2 regions of the Caloramator mitchellensis genome follow, and region 1 is predicted to be linked to the other one. Evidence: riboswitches for the same ligand, from Rfam matches in the RefSeq annotation. Region 1 holds a riboswitch; the other holds the start of a gene.

Region 1 (11,900 bases):
CTAAGAATAGCTCAAACACATCATCGATAACTTCATTTGGCCTTGCATCTGACCTATCTATTTTGTTTATAACAACAATTGGTTTTAGTTTTAACTCAAGCGCTTTTTTAAGAACAAATCTGTTTTGTGGCATTGGCCCTTCAAAGGCATCAACAAGCAGCAAAACTCCGTCGACCATCTTTAAAACTCTTTCAACTTCGCCGCCAAAATCCGCATGACCTGGAGTGTCGACTATATTTATTTTTGTTTCTTTATAGTAAACAGCTGTATTTTTTGAAAGAATCGTAATTCCTCTTTCTCTTTCGATATCATTTGAGTCCATCACTCTTTCATCAACTTTTTCATTAGCCCTAAAAACTCCGCTCTGCTTTAGCATCCCATCAACCAAAGTCGTCTTTCCATGGTCAACGTGGGCAATAATCGCTATATTTCTTATATCTTCCCTTACAAATCTATCCATAACAACCTCCATAAATTTCCATAAAGTTTTTCTCATAAAAACAGGATACCCTCAGGTATCCTGTTTTGAGTAACACTTTATTTTACTTTAAAATAAGTTTCATGTCAAATTTTGTTGAATAATATATTTAGGTTAACTAAATATTTCACCTAAACAAATATTCAATTCTTGAAAGATTCCAACCTTTATTTTATCCTCTTCCGAATAAATTTCAGGTCTTCCGTATCTTCCATTTTCTAATTTATAAATAATAATTGTCTTTTCTTCAGGATATACAATCCAATATTCTTTAACCTGTGCTTTTTCATACAGATAAAATTTATCCTTCAAATCTCTTTTAATTGTAGCTGGAGAAATTATTTCAATTATCAAATCTGGACTTCCTTTGCACCCTCTTTCGTCAAGCTTGCTAATATCACAAATTATTGATATATCAGGTTGAACAACGTTTTTGCAATTCGAATCTTCTTCACCTTCCAAATTAAGTCTTACATCAAAAGGAGCAGGGTAAACTTTACATTGTTTGTTTTTTAAATAATTATAAAATACACTAAAAAGGGCTCCTAATATATCCTGGTGCAATCTGGATGGTGCTGGGCTCATATTATATGCCTCTCCGTCTATTATCTCCCATCGTTCGTTTTCCGGCCAATTCAAATAATCATTATAAGTAAATTTATTTATGTTTGCTTTATTTGGTATCCCCATTAATATCACCTCCAAACTAATTGTTCATATTTTTTCAATTATTTATGAAAATATATCATTCAACTTATTTTTGTATATAACAAAATTACTAACTTCTCCATTAATATATTCCTATTATATCACTTTCAATCATAGCTAAATCAAGTATTAATTATAGTAAATTTAATAACAACAATCTTTGCTAATTATATACATGAATTCTACATCTATTTACATATTGCTTCAAATAGTGATATAATATTGCAAGGTTTTGTTTTATTAAAGGGGGGTTAAAATTGATGAGGCTTTTTGCAAAAACTATTGCATTTATAGTATTATTAAATTTTGTTTTAATATCATCTGTTTTAGCCAAATCAAATATTAACTATAGCCAGATTGTTGGAACCGGCATGGTAACGGGCGTTATGATTAAAAACGTAAATGGTTTTTCTAATGGTGAAGTAGTAGAGATATTGATGGGTGAAAAGCAAAAAAAATTCAAAGTAAAAAGTTTATCAAGCGGGAAAGTTGCTTGGGTTGACAGGTCAGCACTTGCAATTGAATCTGATGATGAAATTTATGCTCGAGAACTTGATAAAGAAGTTATAGAAGGATATATCAACAGTAAAAATTTTAAAAATGTTTCTAAGTATTTGTTATGGGTAGATATAGTAAATCAAAAAACATATGTTTTGGTTAGAAATAATAATGCTTATAAATTGTATAAAACAATGCCCTGCTCGACAGGAATTAACACAGCACCAACTACAAGAGGCGTTTTTAGAATAAATCAAAGGGGAAAATGGTTTTATTCAAGCTATTATAGACAAGGATTTAAATATTGGGTAAGATTTAACGGTCCATACCTTTTCCACTCTCTCCCCATGGATAAGGGCGGAAAAATTGTTGACTACACCCTTGGTAAAAAGGCAAGCCATGGATGTGTTAGATTAAGTTTATCCGATGCATATTGGATATATAAAAACATCCCTAACAATACAATAGTTTATGTTAATTAAGAAGCAGGCTGTTTAGCTTGCTTCTTTTTTCAACATAATCACACATGCTACAACCAAAAAAATTCCTATCATTTGAACAGAGTCAATGTATTCCTTCATAAAAACGAAGGATAAAATTGCTGCTGATGGTATTTCTATTGTGCTAATTATTGAAGTTGTAACAGGTCCAATGTATTTAATCGCAGAATAAAGCAAAGTCAATGGAATTATTTCACAGAAGAATGCAAGTAGTGCAGCATTTTTAACTGATTCAAAGCTCACGTTTGAAAGTTTAAATACGAATTCAAAATTAAATATTAATAGAACTATCAGTGAAAACAAAGTTGTATAAAAAGTAATCAAAACTTCCGGAACATCTTCAACTATGTATTTTGCATAAATATTTACGGCAGCATAAAATATCGCAGATAAAATACCAAATATGATTCCAATAGTGTAATTATTCCCTGCGCTGATTTGATTTATGTTTAAAACAAGATAACATCCGGCTAAAGTTCCAATTATTGATAACACTTTTATTTTAGATAGTTTTTCCTTTAAAAATATAAAACTATATAAAGCAACCATAACTGGATATGTATATAGAAGTATTGTAGTAACTGCAACGTCTAAATATTTAAATGTGGAATAAAAGAAAACCGTCATTAATGTATTGAAAATTGCACCTTGAATTAGTAGTTTTTTAAGTAATTCCTTTGATAATTTCATTTTTTCTCTGTATCTAATAATTGAATAAAAAAGTAAAATAATTCCGGCTATAATATACTGCAGCATAAGCAAATCAACAGGTGAAAAATTCTGCTCATATCCATTCTTCACAAAAATACCAGCAGAGCCAAAGAATATCGCCGATAAAATTGCATAAATAAAACCTTTTGTCTTCATTTTTGCCTCCCTACTTCTATTCATTCAAAATAATATTATCATAAATTAAAAAATATTTCTTTTAAATTATTTGTTTTTATTATCAATTATTCAATTTATTATATGTTTTCCTTCCAATTTTTCATGTATTGATAAGTTTATTTGAACATGATAGAATAAAAAAAACCCCACTTTCGTGAGGCAACCCCTGTTAAAATGCTGGAACTACAGCACCGTTATATTTTTCTTCTATGAATTTTTTTACATCTTCACTTTGTAGAACATTTATTAATTCTTTTATAAGAGGATTATCCTTATCTTCAGGTCTTACTGTGATAACATTTGCATAAGGTGAGTCCTTATCTTCTATAAACAGACTATCCTTTAGCGGATTCAATTTTGCCTCAAGTGCATAATTTGTATTTATTATCGCTAAATCAACATCCTGAAGCACCCTCGGAAGTTGCGCTGCTTCTAATTCTTTAAATTGAAGTTTTTTTGGATTTTCTATTATATCGTTTGGTGTTGATGTTAAGTTGTTAGAATCTTTTAGTTTTATTAACCCCTGTTTTTCAAGAAGTATCAGCGCTCTTCCTTCATTAGTTGCATCGTTAGGAAGTGCAATGACTGAACCTTCTTTAATCTCGTCTTTATTCTTATATTTCAAGGAATATGCTCCCATCGGTTCAACGTGTATGTTGGCAACTGCAATCAAGTTCATTCTCTTTTCCTTATTAAATGTGTTCATGTATGGAACGTGTTGAAAAAAGTTTGCGTCTATTTGCTTATCATTTAATGCAACGTTAGGTGTCACGTAGTCTGTAAATTCTCTAACTTCAAGTTTTATTCCCTTTTCTTCAAGTTTAGGTTTAACAAAATTTAGAATTTCTGCATGAGGTAGCGGTGTCGCTCCTACAAGTAATTTGTTTTCAGCCTTTGCAGACTTGCTGCAGGCAGTCAATGATAATGCAATAATAAAAGCAATAAGAATTGTTAATATTCTTTTCATTCTAAACACCTCCGTCATCTCTTATCAAATTTTCTGGCTAAAAAGTTACCTGTTCGCTGAATTAATTCAACAAACAAAATCAAAATAAGTATTGTGATAATCAGAACATCCGTTCTAAATCTCTGATATCCATATCTAATAGCTAAATCTCCAAGACCACCTCCTCCTATTGCTCCTGCCATGGCAGAATATCCTAAAATATTTATAATTGTTAAAGTAATGCCAAGTATTAAAGAAGGAAGTGCCTCCTTCAGCATCACTTTAAAAATAATCTGAGGTATAGTCGCTCCTAAGGATATTGCAGCTTCAATAACCCTTTTATCTATTTCGTTCAGTGAAGATTCAATTACCCTGGCAACGAATGGTGAAGCTGCAATAGACAAAGGAACAATTGCCGCTGTTGAGCCTATGCTCGTCCCAACGACAATTCTTGAAAGGGGGAATAACACTATTATAAGAATAATAAATGGTATTGACCTTGTGGTATTAATAATAGAATTCAACCATCTATTAAGCTGAATATTCTCAACAAGCCCGTTCTTTTGTGTAAGAACAAGAATAATTCCTATAGGAAGTCCCAAAATAAGCGAAAAAACAGTTGATAATAAAACCATATATATTGTTTCTAAGAAAGAACTAAAAACCAGTTCAAAAATCTCAAAAGTAATGCTCACTAGTCTCACCTCATCATGTAATTATGCAAAATTCAAACCTGAAATTAAGTTTTTATCTGTGTAATTTAACTCATGGCTCGGATTTATAAATCTTTTTATATTATCTGATTCAGAGTTAAACAAAATGTCATTTGTCTTTCCTGATTCAACAATATGCCCGTATTCAATAAAAGCAACTTTGTTGCAAATCTGCTTGACTACGCTCATCTCATGGGTAATCAGTATAACAGTAATTCCAAAGTTTTCATTTAATGATTTTAGTAAATTTAATATAGATGTAGTTGTAACTGGGTCAAGTGCTGACGTAGCCTCATCAGAAAGTATATATCTTGGATTATTCGCCAGTGCCCTTGCTATTGCAACCCTCTGTTTCTGACCACCTGATAGCATCGAAGGATATGAGAATTTTTTTTCCTCTAAATCAACAATTTTTAGCAATTCATCAACTTTTTTCTCAATCATTTCCTTTTTATAACCTGATATTTCAAGTGGGAATGCAACGTTCTTATAAACATTTGAATTTTGTAATAAGTTAAAATGTTGAAATATCATGCTCATTCTTTTTCTTACATCCCTCAACTTGCTATTCTTCATCTTAGTAATATCTTCCCCATCTATTAAAATTTGTCCCTCATCCGGTCTTTCCAATAAATTGAGACATCTTATCAGTGTTGTCTTTCCTGCACCGCTTGGTCCAATGATTCCAAAAATATCGCCGTCCTCAATTTCAAGATTTATTTTTTTTAATACCTCTATTTTTTTCCCTTCGACAAAATATGATTTACTTAAATTCCTTATTTGGATCATAACCAATCTCCTTTCATATTCATTGTTATGTAATGTTTTTTATCAACAAAAAATTAAAATAAAAAAACCTCCTTCAAGATGAAAGAGGTTGTCTTCTCTCTCATCTCTCGGTAAACAAATTACCGCAGGATTTGGCACCATTGTGGTTAAACCACCGGTTGCCGGGCTTCATAGGGCCAGTCCCTCCACCACTCGCGATGAGTTATTTTCCATATTAAATTCTTTATGCAAGATTATACCACATTAAATTCAATTGTCAATATATTTTTTAACAATAAAAAATTTTATCGTTTACCTATAATAACCAGGTAATACCCTTTTCCCAAACATCTTTTGTGTTTCAATTAGCCATAATTTTAAGTTAGTGTACATCATCCAGTGGGGGTTAACCTTATAATTCTTGTGCTTTGCATACTTTTTAATCCATTCATCCTGCTTTTTTAATTCTTTATGATACTTAAAATAATTAATAAAAAAATCCTTCATCATTTTAATCATTTCGCTTGACATATCTAACCTCATATACCTATACAGGGTATATAGATATTATTACACTAATTTCTTTCTAATGTCTAATTGAAAATTTAAATTATTTTTTATCCATTAATTAATTTTCATAATAGTGTTTGCCATTTTTTTAACAAGTTTAAGTTGAAAACTAAATTCACTTTAAATACATTAAACCTTTTTATAGATTATATAATATTGGTCATTAGCATATTTATATAATAAGAAAAACCTTGGGGGGATTTTATTGGAAATGCGTAAAAATGCTGAAATTGTTTCAGTATTATTTAAAATGCAAAACCTACAAAAGGCTATATTAAATGCCACTAAGCATTTAAAGGGAATTAAACCTGTGAAAGAATCTATCGAAACATATAACATTTGCTTTAATACACTTCAAGAGGCATCATTTTACTTTTTCCAATGCACAGGTTTTTTGAAATCCCAATATATCGATGGAAATCTTTCCTATACAAGCAGAAATTTTTTAATAAACAAATTATTTATACCTGCATATAAAAATTTTCAATTGCTTAAAAATTATATCGTTAGTATAGAAGTAGATGATATTTATTCAGAAAGCCTTATTCTATTACAAAATAGAATTGAATTTATAAATGATTCTCTTTCAAATATATTAAATGAATTGAAATTATTGGATTGAAGTATATAAATTAATTGTCCAAATTGACAAACAAATCAAGAACTCAAGAAATCAAGTGAATGTCACCAAAAGAGGCTGGACTAAACCAGCCTCTTAATTTTTACATTGTTTTGTTTGAACACTTTTAAAACTTCGTCGTAGATTTCTTCAACTTTTATTTCTTTAACTTCACTAGAATTTCTAAGTTTAAATTCAACGATTCCATCCTTTATCTTCTTTCCTACAGTAATTCTTATAGGTATTCCAATAAGGTCGGCGTCATTAAATTTAACACCTGCTCTTTCGTCTCTATCGTCTATTAATGTTTCAATTCCCATTTCATTTAGTTTAGAATAGATTTCTTCTGCAGCATTAACTGCAAATTCATCCTTCATAACAACGGGAACAACTATTACATGATATGGAGCAACTGAAAGTGGCCACATAATCCCTTTTTCGTCGTGGTTTTGTTCAATTACTGCTGCCATAGTTCTGTTTATACCTATACCATAGCAACCCATTATTATTGGCTTTTCTTCTCCCTTGTCGTCGACAAATGTTGCATTCATGGCGCTTGAATATTTTGTGCCCAGCTTGAAAATATGTCCAACTTCAATGCCTCTGTTAATTGTAATCTCGGCACCACACTTTGGACATTTATCTCCAACTGCTATGTTTCTAAAATCTCCAAGAGTTCCTTCAAAGTCTCTTCCATATTTTGCATTTATTATATGATATCCTGTTTTATTAGCACCAATTATCATATTTTCTATATTCTTAACTTCAAAATCTATTAAAAGCTCATCAACCTTTATTCCAATCGGTCCGGCAAATCCAACATCAGCACCGGTAGCCTTCTTTACTGTTTCTGCGTCAGCAAGTTCAAAGTTGATGCATTTTAAGTGGTTTACTACCTTTGTTTCATTGACATCTCTATCTCCTCTTACCATAACTGCAACAACTTTATCATCTGCTTTATATATCAACGTTTTTGCAAATTTTTCTGCAGTTGTGTTGAAGAAACCAACCAATTCCTCAATTGTTCTTACATTTGGTGTCTCAACTTTTTCTAAAGCCTTTGCATCTTCTTTTCTTTCAATTTCTTTATCAAATGTTGGTGCCTTTTCTATATTTGCTGCATAGTCACAGCTTGAGCAGAATACAACTTCAGCTTCACCAATATCGGATTTAACCATAAATTCCATTGAGCCGGTTCCACCCATAGCGCCTGTATCAGCTTCCACTGCCTTAAAGTCAAGTCCGCATCTTTCAAATATTCTTGTATATGCCCTGTGCATCTTATTAAAGGATTCATCAAGTCCTTCCCAGGAAGTATCAAAGCTGTAGGCATCCTTCATCGTAAATTCTCTGCTTCTCATTACACCAAATCTAGGTCTTCTTTCATCCCTGTATTTGGTTTGAATCTGATAAATATTTAATGGCATATCCTTGTATGACTTTACTTCATTTCTAATTATGTCTGTAAAAATCTCCTCATGCGTTGGCCCTAAACAAAACTCTCTTCCATTTCTATCGAGCAGTTTAAACATCTCTGGTCCAAATACTTCCCATCTTCCTGATTCCTTCCAAAGCTCAGATGGTAAAAGAGCAGAACAAAGTATCTCCTGTGCTCCTTCCCTATTCATCTCTTCTCTTACTATTTCTTCAATCTTTCTTAAAACCCTTAGCCCTAATGGCAGATAGTTATAAACTCCCGATGCTAATTTTCTCATCAGCGCAGCTCTTAGCATAAGCTGATGGCTTGCTATTTCAGCTTCTGCTGGAACCTCCCTTAATGTTGGCATAAACAAATTGCTAAGTCTCATAATCAAACCTCCTTTTAGTGACATTCACTTGATTTCTTGAGTTCTTGAATTGTTTGACAATTTCAAACAGCATGAAAAAAAGCCCTCACCCAATAGGGCGAAGGCTTACTCCGCGGTACCACCTAAATTTTAACTCATTATGGATAACGGCTAATGCCGGTATAGCTCTTCGCTAACTGCTCCAAAGCGGGTTCAGCACGTTGAAAACCTTTCAGCCTGGGGTTTTCTCTCTGTTGAATATGCTTACTATTCTTTTTCACAGCATTTCACTATTTAATTCTTTACATAATTATATTTTTATCTATAATAGTTGTCAATATTCATTTGTCTTTATTACAAATTCTTATTAAACTTATTTGACTTCTGTTTAGGAATCTTATAGGATAGTGACTTGTTCCAACACCACTATCAATATATAATAAAGTATTATTTATTTTAAACAGTCCTTTATCATACTCAGGTAAAAATCCCTGTCCAGGTGCAACTAAAGCCCCAATTAAAGGAAGTCTTATTTGCCCACCATGTGTATGGCCACTTAATATAAGGTCAACATCTATGTTTCTGTTTTTAATAATCACATCAGGTGAATGCGATAAAAGAATAGTAAAATTGTTTTTGTCTATATTAAACAGTGCTGATTTTATATCATAATTTCCAGTAAGAAAATCATCAATTCCACATAAATTTATATTTTCCATTCCAACTGATATTTTAGTGTTCTTATTTATCAAAACTATGACGCCTCTTTTTTGCAATTCTCCTAAGAGTTTTATTTTTAACCCGCTGTAATATTCATGGTTACCAGGAACGTAATATATCTTTTTATTAATCGCTACAATTTCATCTATTAAATTCATTACTCTATCAATACTTTTGGTGCTTTGGTCTATTAAATCCCCAGTTATTACAATTATATCCGGTTTTGATCTTCTAATAGCATTAATGATAAATTTACTGTGGAATTTACTATCGTGATAATCAGAAATTTGAAGTATTTTTACCTCGCCATTTATTTTTTCTGTTTTAATTTCAACACTATTTATAGCCAATGTTGAAATTTCAAATAATAGATATATAAAGAAAAATAATAATAAAATCAAAACTTTTTTCATTTATTCACCTACCAATCGGCATGATTTGGATTTGTAGTATTGTTTATTTTAATATAAAATAAATTAAAACAAAATAAACCTTTCCATAACATAGAGGTGGTATCTTGCGTCGACTATTTTTTAAAATTTTACTATTTTATCTTTTATTATTTATTTTAATAAAAATTCCTGTTTTTGCCAATGAAGTCTCAAAAAAATTTATAGTTAAAGTTAACAATAAAATTATAGATGTAAACAATTATATTGTATATAAGGATGGTCGTTTTGTAGCAAAAAATACAAGCACAAAGGCTATTAGTAATAATAAGTTCTTAATAAATTTTGATGGTATAAATTTTTATATTGAATTAATAAATGATAAAGAACCATTTGCAATATTATCAGTATCAAATGCAATATGTGAAATAAAACATAATCAGTTGATTATTAATAAGTCTTCTCTAAATAAAACAGATTATTTTTACCTCAATATTTCCTTAAAAAATAAAATAATTATAATAAACAGTAAAAAAATAATTTTGGACAATTCACAATATATGAAAATTGTAAATAAAAATAACCCCTTGGCTTCTAATTTTATTCCAAAGGATTTAGTTTATTTAAAGGGAAAGATAAATGCAGAAGTTACAAATAGCATGAGGCTAAAAAGAAACGCAGCTATGCAATTAGGAAGCATGATAAAAGAAGCAAATAGAAATGGAGTGAGAGATTTTGTTATCAGAAGTGCATATAGAAGTTACAATGACCAAACCAATATATACACTTCATATTTAAACAGATTTAAAAAGATATATCCAAATGATTATAGGATTATTACAGCAAAATACGTTCAAAAACCTGGAATGAGCGAACATCAAACTGGTCTTGCTATTGATATTTCTTCAAAAAGTAGGAATAATTACTCATCCTTTGAACAAACAAACCATTATAAATGGTTAAAGCAAAATTCCTGGAAATATGGTTTTATTATAAGATATCCAAAAGACAAAACAAAAATTACTGGTATCTCATTTGAACCATGGCACTTAAGATATGTTGGAGAACCATTTGCAGAACTGTTATATCGAAATAACTGGGCTTTAGAAGAATTTACCAATCACATTTCAAAAGAAAAATTTATTGTATTTAAATCTTATCAAGGAATATACTATTTAATCACGGATAATAAATATAAATTATTAAAATAAAGCACCCGTGAATGAATGTTTTCGTTATCAATTTCGTTAATACATCATTCTTATGAAATATAATACAAATCATTTCACGGGTGTATTCTTATATATTATAAATTAAATCCTTAACATCTTTTCTCTCTCCAGGATTTTCTCGCTTTTTAAGCTCTTCTGGCAATTTTTCTTTATCCCCCATTTTACCTATAGCAACAACAACAGCAATTTCATAGTCATCGGAAATATTTAATCTATCCATTGCTTCCTTACGTTTAAATCCACCCATAGCGTGAGTAATGAGGCCTCTTCTTTGAGCTTCCAGGCTTAAATATCCCCAGGCAGTTCCTGCGTCAAACATATGCCATGGGTTCTCTTTGCCATTCTCAAAGAACTTTTTAGATAATATAACCAATAATACTGGTGCATTATCCGCCCAAATCCTATTCTGTTCAACAAGAATACTTCTTACCAATTCCAATTCTTTATAATTGTAAGCAACTATAAATCTCCATGGTTGCTCATTATAGCATGAAGGTGCATACCTTGCCGCTTCAATTAGAGCTTTGACATCGTCCAGTGAAATTTTTTCATTTGAAAAAGACCTGGGCGACCATCTTTCTTTTATTTCAGGCATTATATCAAACTCAAACCTTCGCATACCCTTACCTCTTTCCCATATAAATAATTACTTTTAAGAGTTTGCTTTAAAAATCAAAGCTACTGCATGTGAAGCTATACCCTCACCTTTGCCTGTAAATCCAAGGCCTTCTTCGGTCGTTGCCTTAATATTTACTTGGTCTTCCTCAATATTAAGCGCGTTTGCAATGTTTTTTCTCATTTTTTCAATATACGGTGCAAGTTTTGGCCTTTGTGCTATGATTGTTGAATCTATATTTGATATTGTATATTTCTTTTCATTAATAAGCATTCCAACATGTTCTAAAAGTTTAATGCTATCTGCTCCTTTAAATTTATCATCTGTATCCGGAAAGTGCTTGCCAATATCTCCTAAGGCTGCAGCACCTAAAATTGCATCCATTATCGCATGTGCAAGAACATCAGCATCAGAATGTCCTAATAAACCCTTCTCGTGAGGTATCTCAACTCCACCTAGAATAAGTTT
Region 2 (11,900 bases), on a different contig from region 1:
AACATAGCCAAAGTCAATATTTTCTTCAAAAGCACTATTTAAATCGTTCAATACTACAAGGTCGAATGATTTATAAAACCTAATTAAATTTGATTTATAGGCTATAACTATATCAAAATTTCTATAGTCCTCTATATTTTTGTTAGCAATTCCTATTCTTTTTTTAGTAAATGTATTTGACAGTATAGTATAAACCTCATTTATTTCATTAAAACTTGTAACGTATAAAACCCTTCCGCCTCTTTTAAATACTTCAGCAAATGATGAAAAAAGCATCTTAATAGAAAATGAATGTGGAGCACTAAAAATAATGCTGCTAACTTTTTTTGATTTTGTAAATTTTAATATTTCCTGTGAAGCCTCTTCTTCAATTAAGTTCAATGACGGTTTTTTGTATGAAAAATCATTTAGCATCAAATAATTGTAATTGTCCGCCGCATATAGTAGAACATCATCTTGTTTAAAGCCAAACAGACACATTTCACATGGTTTTCTCTTGCAAAAATAACATTGCGGTTTGCCCTTGTTTTCTAAAAATGCAGGTGATATTTGTATTCTTCTTTCGCAGTATAGCATTTGGACTATATCCAAAAGAGTTTCATATTGAATAAAATTTTGCTTTGCAAATTCAACCAATTCTCTAAATGTAAGTATTTTACCAACTATAGCGCCTTCAACTAATTCAACATCTTTTTTAGAAGGCAGATTATACCCTTCCTTTAACCTTCTTTTCCACATTTCTATGGACTGTTTTTGAAGCATAGGGATTGTTCTTTTTCCACTTATCTTAAAAATTTTATCAAACAACCTCGTTGAATACATGTTTTCAATCGATTCCTTTGCCTTATCGATGTCCATCAACCCTAAAACTTCAAAATTATCAATCCTTCTTGTTTTCTTTAATATTTCATAATCAACGAGTGGATTAAAGGAAAAATCATATACAGTCCCTCTGCTGCCATCTGCCCTATACAGGTAAACTTCCACAATACCACCTCATTTTAGCTCGGTTATAATCTTAACTATTCTTTCATTCAGGCCTGAATATCTATCTGCAATCTTTTCATTTTCAATCATAAATTGAAGTGCCTGCTTCATTCCAACAAGAACAACAAGTTTTTTAGCCCTGGTCACAGCCGTATATATTAGGTTTCTTGTCATCAGCATAGGAGGTCCGAAACTTACTGGGACGACTATGACAGGGAATTCGCTTCCTTGGCTTTTATGAATAGTAATTGCATAGGCAAGGTCAAGCTCATCAAGGCTAGTAAAATCATAGGTTACCCTTTTTTCATCGTCGAATATAACTGTTGCCTTCTGCTCTTCATTATCAATTTTTTCTATAAATCCTATATCACCATTAAAAACCCCTATCCCCTGTCCTTCACCTTCTAATGAAACTAAGCTGGTCCATTCTATGTTATAGTTGTTTTTGGTTTGCATGACCTTGTCGCCTTCTCTAAATATTATATCCCTTACTTCCTTCTCTTCCTTCGTGCTGGATGGAGGATTCAGTATCCTTTGAAGTTCTTTGTTTAAATTAATTATGCCATTCTCCCCCTTCCGCATAGGGGATAGGACCTGTATATCCCTTAACGGGTCAAAGCCTTCTTTAAAGGAAGGCAGCCTTCTATCAACGAGGTTTAATATTTCTTCTAATATGTCCTGAGGATTGCTTTTTGATATAAAGAAAAAATCCTTGTCCTTCTCATTCAGATATGGCATTTCACCACTATTTATTTTATGCGCATTGATTGCAATAAGACTCTCATTTTTTTGTCTAAATACCCTATTCAGCCTCTTTACTTTAATACCTTTGCTATCGATTATATCCCTTAAAACATTTCCAGGTCCAACTGAAGGCAGCTGGTCAACGTCCCCAACTATTATAAGCCTTTTGCCAATCGTAATTGCCTTTAAAAGGCTGTTCATCAAAAGAATATCAACCATAGAAGCCTCATCTACTATTATTACATCCTCATCAAGTGGATTTTTTTCATCCCTTGAAAAGATTGGTCCATCATCGGATTCTAAAAATTCCATCTCAAGCAGTCTATGAAGTGTTTTAGCCTCTTCTCCTGTTGCTTCTGTTATCCTCTTTGCCGCCCTTCCAGTTGGTGCACAGAGTGCAACCTCCATTCCCTTTTTCTTGAATAGCCTTATAATGCACTTAATAATAGTTGTCTTTCCTGTTCCAGGACCTCCTGTTATTACGCAAACTCCATTTATCAGTGCTTCCTTAACAGCATCAATTTGTTCATCAGCAAGTTTAATGCAGCTTTCCTTTTCAAACTCAGCTATTTCATTCGTTATCCATTCTTCATCCTCTTCAACCGTTTGAAGCGATAATTCTATTATTTTTCTTGCAACTTTTGTTTCTGCATTGTAGTAGGAACTTAGATAATATGCGTCAGAACCGTTTATTTTATCGTATCTTATATCCTTTGATTCCTCTAAGCTTGCAAGTTGATTTTCTATAAGCTCTGAAGGTATATTTAGTAGTTTGCTGCATTCATCTAATAGTTCAAGTTTTGGAAGGTAAACATGTCCATTTGAAATGCAGCTTGCAAGGACATATTTTATACCTGACCTTATTCTATAAACCGAAGTTAAATCAACTCCAATGTTTCTTGCAATCTTATCTGCTGTTTTAAATCCGATACCTGAAATTTCATCCGAGAGCCTGTATGGATTTTCCTTAACGACCTTCACAGTTTCGTTTCCGTATCTTTTGTAAATTTTTATTCCAAGGTTTGTTGTTATTCCATAGCTCTGAAGAAAAATCAAAACGCTCCTTAATTCCCTCTGTTCTACAAATGATTCGGCAATCCTTTGCGCCTTTTTCTCGCCAATTCCCTCTACTTCTGTAAGCCTTTCAGGGTTCATTTCCATTATATCAAGCGTGTCCTTGCCAAATTTTTCAACTATTCTTTTGGCAGTAACAGGACCAATCCCAGGTATTAGACCTGATGCAAGATATTTTTCTATTCCTTCTATCGTGTTAGGCTTAATCTCTTCGTAGGTTGTAAGTTTAATCTGCTGCCCAAAGGTAGGATGAACTACCCACTCCCCTTGAACCTTTATCCTAATGTTTTCGCTTATATAGGGCATAGTTCCAACCACAGAGATAAGGTCGTTGTCATATCTTAGCTTTATAACAGTATAGCCATTTTCTTCATTTCTAAAAATAACGCTCTCGACAGTTCCTTCAATTTCAACCATAGCATCACCTATTCTAATAACTTTTTGATATCGTAAATCTCCCTTAAAAGTAAATATACGTCTTCTTTAGTTGCAGGAAGTTTAAGGTCAAAGTTTACGCATAAATCACTTGATTTAATCTCCCTTTTTAAGATTCTTACCAAATTTGTTCTTTTCAAAACAGCCCTTTGGCTTTCTATATAATATATTTTTTGTCCATCCTTTAAAACTATATGTCCCTCTTCTATTTTATCAATAAAATTGAAATTAATATAGCCATAAACTTCATCTCTTGAAACTTTTGGTTTTCTAATTTTAATTGGAAACATTATTTCATCTTTACTAAATAATAGAGGAATAATATTGCTTTGCCCAACAGTTTTTCTGCTTTTTCTTTTAACTTCTTTAAAATCCAGCATCCTTTCCCTGCATATATTTTTCAATACCTGATTTATCTTAATTTCATACATTTTTTCAACACCATCCTCTTTTACTATGCATCCATCGCCTATGTTTTTCATATATTGAGGTATAACATACAATAACATATTCCCACCCCTTCCATTATCTTACACAAAATTATAATACGAACATGTGTTCGGTGTCAAATCCATAAAATTAATTTTTCAGGGTGGCTAAAACTTAATTTTTTGTTATAATCTTTATTAGGGGACGGGGGTGTTAATTTGACAAGATTTAAGAATAACTATTTTCTCAATAATTTAAATGGAGTTTTGCAAATAATTGCAGTTAATTTAGCCACGGGATTTGCTGGATTGTTTTTGAAGCGATTAAACGCAGGGGATGAGCTTGTATCGCTTTTTAATTCTCTGCCTGCCTTTTTCAGCATACTGGCTATTTTTATCGGTGGAATGGTTTTAAGCTCGACAAAAAATAAAAAAAAGGCAACCTCATATGCCTTTTTAACCACAAGGTCATTTTATCTTCTAATGGCGCTTGTTCCATTTCTAAATCAAAATTATAGGGCGCTTTTGTTTGTAATTTTATACAGTGCAATGAGCTTTCCTAACTCAATTGCTGTTTTCCTATGGCAATCCTTCATAGCAGATATATTCCCACCTGGAGAAAGGGAACAGAGCCTATCATCAAGAAATAGCATTGCAACAATTGCAGGAACAGCTACTACCCTTATTGCCGGATTTTTGCTATCTTCTCTTTCCAAATCAAAATCCCAGCTCATTAGCTTTTACCAGGTTGTATTTATAATCGCATTTATATTTGGAATTATAGAGGTTTTTACCCTTTTAATGCACAGAGATAGCAAGCACTCGCAGTTTGCAGAAATTTCAACCGAACAAAACAGGATTTCAATTGACTTTATTAAAAATCTTAAGCATCAAAGAGAATATCTTATATTTATAATAAGCGTCATTATATTCCATTTCACATGGCAAATGGCATGGCCATTATTTTTAACCTACGAAGTCGATTATCTTCATACAAATGAATTTTGGACTTCTATTATTTCGACTATAAACGGACTTGCAATGGCATTTGGATATAGATTCTGGGGACGGTTCTCAAGAAATAAGGGAAATTCAATTGCTCTAACTATATCTGCAATCGGTATTTCACTTGCACCATTTTTATATTCAATCTCTACTAAGATTTACCATGTAACATATTTTGTAGCAATTACAGGCTTTAGTGTCTCAGGAGTTCTGCTTCTTCTTATAAACTCACTCTACGAAGTTGCTCCAAGGGAAAACAGAACCTCCTACATCGCCTTTTACAACCTGGTTACAAACATAACCCTTTTTATTTCTCCTTGGATTGGGATGCAACTTTCCCATATTACATCCATCAAAACCGCTTTCATTATAGTAGGCTTTTTAAGAATACTCTCTGGCTTAGTATTCCTCCACCGCCACAAAATCACCTAGGGACGGTTCTCAATTTTATCTTCTTAGGGACGGTTCTCAATTTATTTTAATCCACGAAAATTTCGACAAAACAAAAGCTCAAGGCATTTGCCCTGAGCTTTAATTCTTAAATCCTTCAATTGTTCTTGATAGCTCATTTATGCTATCCGTTAATTTTTCCAATTTACCCTCAACCCTTACAAGAAGGTAAATCGATAAAACTATAGGAAATCCAAAATTAGCTATCTGATTCATTATGGTGTCCACTCAATCACCTTCTATCTTACGTTAAATTCAGTAACATCCCTTGCAACAACATTAGCACTCATTGCTGCAATTAAATCTCCTCCTGTTGTTTCAAATATATTCTTTGAAATTATAAGCTGCATAAGGCTTCGTATCTCTTCAACTGTAATTCCATCCTTTACATAAGGTATGTTAACGGATACGTTCTTTCCTGCCTGGTTTTGAAAAACCATTTGAAGAGTCTTCAATCTACTCACCTCCCACTTAGATTAAATTTAAATTATAGATTTACAAGCTCTGCAAAATCCTGTCTTATAACGTTGTTAAGTGGTCCTTCTAAAATCCCTGCTAACGCTTGCGTTATTGCAAACACATCATCATTTGTAGCGTTGGCCTTAACTTTTCTTAAAGTTATAGCTCTTTCGATGTCGCTTCCGTTCTGGTCAACTCCAATTTTAACTCTTAAAACTACATTTGAAGTAAGTTGTAATGCACTAACTGCCATTCTCTCACCCCCTTTCACCATATAAATAGGGGGTAGAAAATAATATTACACATTTAAATTGTTGCAGATGTAAAAAAATTGAGAACCGTCCCTAAAAAAAAATAAGCCGCCTCATATGAGGCAGCTTATTTACATTTCAGCTACTGCTTTTTTGATTTCTTCAACTTTGTCTAATCTTTCCCATGGAAGGTCAAGGTCTGTTCTTCCAAAGTGGCCATATGCTGCAACTTGTCTGTAGATTGGTCTTCTTAAGTTAAGATTCTTTATTATTGCAGCTGGTCTTAAGTCGAATACCTTGTTTACTATGTCAACAATCTTATCATCAGGAAGTTTTCCTGTTCCAAATGTTTCAACTTCTATTGAAACTGGTCTTGCAACACCTATAGCGTATGCAATTTCAATTTCAAGTTTTTCTGCTAGTCCTGCTGCTACAAGGTTTTTAGCAACCCATCTTGCTGCATAAGCTGCTGAACGGTCAACCTTTGTTGGGTCCTTTCCTGAGAAGGCGCCACCGCCGTGTCTTCCGTATCCGCCGTATGTGTCAACTATTATCTTTCTTCCAGTTAAACCTGAGTCTCCGTGTGGTCCTCCAACAACAAATCTTCCTGTTGGGTTTATTAAGTATCTTGTGTTTTCATCTAAAAGATTAGCAGGAACAACCTTTCTTATAACATGTTCAATCATGTCTCTTTCGATTTGTTCCCTTGTAACCTCTGGGCTATGTTGTGTTGAAATAACTATAGTGTCAACTCTAACTGGCTTATCATCATGGTATTCAACAGTTACTTGAGTTTTTCCATCTGGTCTTAAGTAATCAACTGTTCCATTCTTCCTAACTTCTGAAAGTCTTCTTGATAGTTTGTGTGCAAGTGCAATAGGAAGTGGCATAAATTCTGGTGTTTCAGTGCAAGCAAATCCAAACATCATGCCTTGGTCTCCAGCACCTATTGCTTCAATAGCATCCATCTCTCCCTTTTTTGCTTCTAGAGCCTTATCAACACCCATAGCTATATCAGGTGATTGTTCATCTATAGCTGTTAAAACTGCACATGTGTCAGCATCGAATCCATATTTAGCTCTTGTATATCCTATTTCTTCTACTGTCTTTCTAACTATTTTTGGAATGTCTACATAACATTTAGTTGAGATTTCTCCCATAACTAAAACCATACCTGTTGTAACGGCTGTTTCACAAGCAACTCTTGCCTCTGGGTCTTCTGCTAAAATAGCATCAAGAACTGCGTCTGAAATCTGGTCGCAAATCTTATCTGGATGTCCTTCTGTAACTGATTCTGATGTAAATAATCTTTTTACCATTTTGAAACCTCCTTCTTTATGTTATTGTTTATATAAAGGTAACTGTTGTTACCGGATTAATATAAGTTTACATTATTATATTTCTCTAAAATCGATATGTATATTACTTTTTTACATTAAAAAAACCCCTTCTGACAAGAAGAGGCACAATTTCTATCCTCATCTCCCAGAATGTAATCATTCTGCAGGAATTGGCACCTTGCATTATGCAGGTTGCCGGGTTTCATTGGGCCCGTCCCTCCACCTCTCTGGATAAGTTTTACTTATCATATTCTGTTTTCTTGACAATAAAAGATAATAGCACAATAGTATGTCGATGTCAATACAAATTTACAAAATAAAAAAGACGCAATTTGCGTCTTTTTGGTGGAGCGGGGTGGATTCGAACCACCGAAGGCGTCTGCCAACAGATTTACAGTCTGCCCCCTTTGGCCACTCGGGAACCACTCCATGTGGAGCCGGCTATAGGACTTGAACCTACAACCTACTGATTACAAGTCAGTTGCTCTACCGGTTGAGCTAAGCCGGCGTATATGGTGGGCACAATAGGGCTCGAACCTATGACCCTCTGCTTGTAAGGCAGATGCTCTCCCAGCTGAGCTATGCGCCCATATACTTTATTTTGTTTTCTCTCATCGCTCACCAGCGACATTATTAAGTATACATAAATCTACTCAATATTTCAACCATCGTATTTGTCGTTTATAAGAGATTATCTCTTTATTATCCGTCTATTCTGCATTATTCTCTAAATAGCTACTGATATCAAAATTATTTTATTAAATGTTTTAGCAGTTTAATATAATTTTATAGATTCTCTCAGCCTTATTTGTTATTATATCTTATATTAGTATTTCACTATACAAAATAATTTATAACAATTCTAATGGATAATATTTAATGCTTGGAGGATGAGCCCTATGCAAAAACTTTTGAGCAAACTCAGAAAATCCATCCAGGACTTTAATATGATACAGGATGGTGACAGGATTGCGGTTGGTCTCTCTGGTGGTAAGGATAGCAATCTTTTATTATACGCATTAAAGCAATACCAAAGATTTAGTCCTCAACCTTTTGAGCTTTGCGCTATAACAATAGATATGGGTTTAAAGGAATTAGACCTTACCCCTCTAATCGAATTTACTAAAAAAATTGATGTTCCCCACTATGTTGTAAAAACAAGTATAGCTGAAATAATATTTGATATTAGAAAAGAAAAAAATCCATGTTCCCTTTGCGCAAAAATGAGACGTGGAGCTCTGCATGATGCAGCAAAAAATTTAGGCTGCAACAAAGTTGCGCTCGCCCACCACTTGAACGATGTTATTGAAACTTTTTTAATGTCGATGTTCTTTGAGGGGAGACTTAGCACATTTTCACCAGTAACTCACCTTGAAAAAAAGGATATTTATTTAATAAGACCTCTTGTTTATGTATATGAAAAGGATATAAGAAGTTTAGTTAAAAAGAACAATCTGCCTGTAATCAAAAACCCTTGTCCTGCTAATGGTAATACCCAAAGACAAAACATGAAGGAATTGATTTGGAAACTTGAAAAACAAATTCCAGGAATCAAAGACAATATATTAGGCGCAATAACTAACTTGCAGCAGTTAAATGTCTGGGATAAAGATGCTATAAGAAAGATTTGCGATAATAAAAAAATATGACTGTTGCAAAACTCTGCAACAGTTCTTTATGAAAATAAAAAGCACAATTACTTAAACTTTAAATTTACATCATAATAATTGTCAAAAATAAATTTTGCTTCATCATCATAGTTATGCATCTCGTCATCCAGAGTATATAATGTAGCTTGGGAATAATTAGGTCTCAATGTATACATAGCAACAAGAGTCATAAAGGTGACGATTAAAACTAATATCATTTCAAAATATTTCTTCATTTAACCACCCCTTTCAATATCATTTATATTTTTTCATGTATTTCCAAAAATTATTCAAAAAAGTAATAAAAGCATCCCCTACCTTGTATATATGAATTAAAGGGGGTGGTTTATTGTCAGCAAAAAACTTCGAAATTGTCGGACTTGTTGTAAATTATATGGATAATAATGCAAAGGAAAGGCTTTCGGACTACATTTCAAAGTTTATTAAAGAGAAAACACTTATAGTTTGTATAGGAACAGACAAATGCATTGGTGATAGCCTCGGTCCATTGGTAGGAACATTTTTAAAGGAATCTTGCTGCCCTATTCCAGTAATAGGCACACTAGAATCTCCCGCACATGCTGTTAATCTCGAAGATGTGATATTAGATATATCATTTGATTATTTTGACTACTTTATAATAGCTATAGATGCTTGTTTAGGTTTTGATGACACAATTGGGGACATACAAGTAAAATTAGGCCCAGTTCATCCAGGAAAAGGAGTTGGGAAAATACTTCCATCGATTGGAGACATCTCAATCGTTGGAGTTGTAGATTCAATAGATAATCCAGATAGTTATATGTTAAAAAACATAAGGTTACATTTCATTTGGGAAATGGCAAAAATTATTGCCGAAAGCATAATTTTGAGCATAAATAAAAAGGCATGACTTCATGCCTTTTTTCTTCTTTTTATTGAGCTATCTTCCAAAACATCTATGTAATCTAATGAGACGCCTGTCCCCTTTGCAACACATGAAATAGCATCTTCTGCAACTTTAACAGGCACTTTCGTTCTCTCCTCTATAAATTTATCAAGTCCCCAAAGAAGTGAACCTCCTCCAGTCATTAAAATTCCATTATCACTTATGTCAGCTGCAAGTTCCGGCGGTGTTTTTTCCAATACCTGGTGAACAGCATCTGCTATAGCGTTAACTGGTTCCTGCAATGCCATTCTTATTTCCTCTGATGTTATAAGGATATTCTTTGGAAGGCCACTAATAAGGTCTCTCCCCTTTATCTCCATGGATATATCCTCGTCCCTCTTAAACGCACAACCAATGTTCACCTTTAAATCCTCTGCTGTTCTTTCACCTATCATAAGCTTGTATTTTTTTCGCATATAAGCAACTATGGATTCATCAAACTTATCACCAGCTACTTTTATTGAATTTCTTACAACAATTCCGCTTAAAGAAATAACAGCTATATCTGTTGTTCCGCCACCGATATCTACTACCATCCACCCTGTTGGCTTCGATATGTCAAGTCCTGCTCCTATAGCGGCAGCAATAGGCTCTTCTATCAAATGCACTTCTCTTGCCCCTGCATTATATGCTGCATCTTGAACTGCTCTTTTTTCAACCTCTGTTGCCTCGCAGGGTATACATACAACAACTCTAGGTCTTAATAGTTTCTTATACCCATATGCTTTTTTTATAAAATACTTAAGCATCTTTTCTGTTACATCATAATCAGAAATAACTCCATCTCTTAAAGGTCTAATAGCTACAATATTTCCTGGAGTCCTTCCAATCATCTGCCTTGCATCTTCTCCTACCGCAAGCACCTTGTTTGTATTCTTGTCTATTGCAACAACAGAAGGTTCCTTCAAAACTATTCCTTTGCCCTTAACATAAACTAATACGCTTGCTGTTCCTAAATCAATTCCAAGGTCTGTTCCACCAAACCACCACATATTTTCACTCCCTACCTATATACTGCATATATAATATTCGATAAAAAATAACAAATTCCTGCTTGGTAGGGAAAATTTTTATGCATTTGCTGGTTTATATTTTAATTTCGTGGCTTTTCCACCCCTTATATGTCTTTCTGCCTTATTTACATCCAGTATCTCCTTGGCTTCCTTTGCAACTTGAGGATTTATTTTAGGAAGCCTTTCGGTTATATCCTTATGAACGGTGCTTTTGCTAACGCCAAATGTTTTTGCTGCCTTTCTTATAGTTGCTCGTGTTTCTATTATATACTGTGCAACCTCCAAAACCCTTTCTTCTATATAATCCTTCATCAGACGACCTCCCTTTAGCACTTAATTAAATATATGAATAAATTAGAACAAATATAATCTAAAAAAATAAGGCCTGCAAAACATTGGCTTATTCTGCAAGCCTTTTGCGATTACTTAATAAAATCAAGTGGGTTCAAAGTTGTAACGTCTTTACCATGCTTCTTTATAAGTGAAAAATGTAAATGGCTTCCTTCGATGCTGCTTGCTTCTCTAATTGATGTATCTCCAACAAATCCTATAATGTCTCCTTTTTTAACCCTATCTCCTTTTTTAATCTTTAAATCGCTTGCTAAATTGCCATAAATGCTTTGCACTCCATTATTATGTTCTATGATTACGGTTACTCCATATCCTGTTTTTAAATTGAGTCCTTCTATTACTTTGTCGTCTGTAATAACATCTACTACCTTTCCGTCAGCGGCAGCTTTAACTTCCGTTCCTATATCACACGCAATGTCTATTCCTTCGTGTGTTTCCCATTGTTGGAGAGTTGCCGAATACTGCAAATTTTCCTTATCAAATTTCTTTGTAACTTCTCCATCTACTGGCATTATCATTTTTATAGTTGGTTGTGCGTTATCGCTTTTTGAAGTTGCTTTGTCCTGCTTGGCTTGCCCTTTATCTGAAGTATTAGAATCGTTTTTATTAACCGTAGATTGTGGAACCTGAGCTACAGGTGCCTCACCAACATTCTTCTCTTCAACCAAGGTTGGCTCATTGTTTGGTTCTGTAGCCTTTTGTTCTGTTTGAGAAGGAGCCTTTGCTAGGTTCTTATCAATATTTGCATTATTTCTTGTAAAATAAACAGCAGCAACAGCTACCACG

Evidence for each region. Region 1 has a riboswitch for S-adenosylmethionine ahead of ABG79_RS08780 (methionine ABC transporter ATP-binding protein). Riboswitches for the same ligand answer to the same signal wherever they lie in the genome.
Region 2: linked by a shared signal. The riboswitch ahead of metK (methionine adenosyltransferase) and the one ahead of ABG79_RS08780 (methionine ABC transporter ATP-binding protein) in region 1 are both predicted to bind S-adenosylmethionine.

The regions. Positions count from the first base shown of each region.
Region 1 is NZ_LKHP01000010.1:18,231-30,130, reverse strand. It holds gene typA (translational GTPase TypA) at 1-460, opposite strand, end outside; gene ABG79_RS08805 (Uma2 family endonuclease) at 593-1,168, opposite strand; gene ABG79_RS08800 (L,D-transpeptidase) at 1,447-2,166, shown strand; gene ABG79_RS08795 (DMT family transporter) at 2,179-3,051, opposite strand; gene ABG79_RS08790 (MetQ/NlpA family ABC transporter substrate-binding protein) at 3,242-4,039, opposite strand; gene ABG79_RS08785 (methionine ABC transporter permease) at 4,054-4,695, opposite strand; gene ABG79_RS08780 (methionine ABC transporter ATP-binding protein) at 4,735-5,520, opposite strand; SAM riboswitch class I at 5,618-5,724, opposite strand; gene ABG79_RS08775 (hypothetical protein) at 5,812-6,030, opposite strand; gene ABG79_RS08770 (hypothetical protein) at 6,275-6,691, shown strand; gene ABG79_RS08765 (proline--tRNA ligase) at 6,772-8,496, opposite strand; gene ABG79_RS08760 (metallophosphoesterase) at 8,817-9,608, opposite strand; gene ABG79_RS08755 (M15 family metallopeptidase) at 9,713-10,795, shown strand; gene ABG79_RS08750 (nitroreductase family protein) at 10,884-11,435, opposite strand; gene ispF (2-C-methyl-D-erythritol 2,4-cyclodiphosphate synthase) at 11,469-11,900, opposite strand, start outside.
Region 2 is NZ_LKHP01000002.1:211,085-222,984, forward strand. It holds gene ABG79_RS02565 (hypothetical protein) at 1-987, opposite strand, end outside; gene recD2 (SF1B family DNA helicase RecD2) at 997-3,222, opposite strand; gene ABG79_RS02575 (hypothetical protein) at 3,231-3,749, opposite strand; gene ABG79_RS02580 (MFS transporter) at 3,888-5,105, shown strand; gene ABG79_RS12210 (YvrJ family protein) at 5,205-5,351, opposite strand; gene ABG79_RS02585 (DUF2922 domain-containing protein) at 5,363-5,578, opposite strand; gene ABG79_RS02590 (DUF1659 domain-containing protein) at 5,611-5,835, opposite strand; gene metK (methionine adenosyltransferase) at 5,965-7,152, opposite strand; SAM riboswitch class I at 7,309-7,411, opposite strand; tRNA gene ABG79_RS02600 (tRNA-Tyr) at 7,517-7,602, opposite strand; tRNA gene ABG79_RS02605 (tRNA-Thr) at 7,606-7,681, opposite strand; tRNA gene ABG79_RS02610 (tRNA-Val) at 7,687-7,762, opposite strand; gene ABG79_RS02615 (tRNA 2-thiocytidine biosynthesis TtcA family protein) at 8,073-8,822, shown strand; gene ABG79_RS02620 (hypothetical protein) at 8,870-9,058, opposite strand; gene yyaC (spore protease YyaC) at 9,172-9,714, shown strand; gene mreB (rod shape-determining protein) at 9,717-10,742, opposite strand; gene spoIIID (sporulation transcriptional regulator SpoIIID) at 10,821-11,075, opposite strand; gene ABG79_RS02640 (M23 family metallopeptidase) at 11,186-11,900, opposite strand, start outside.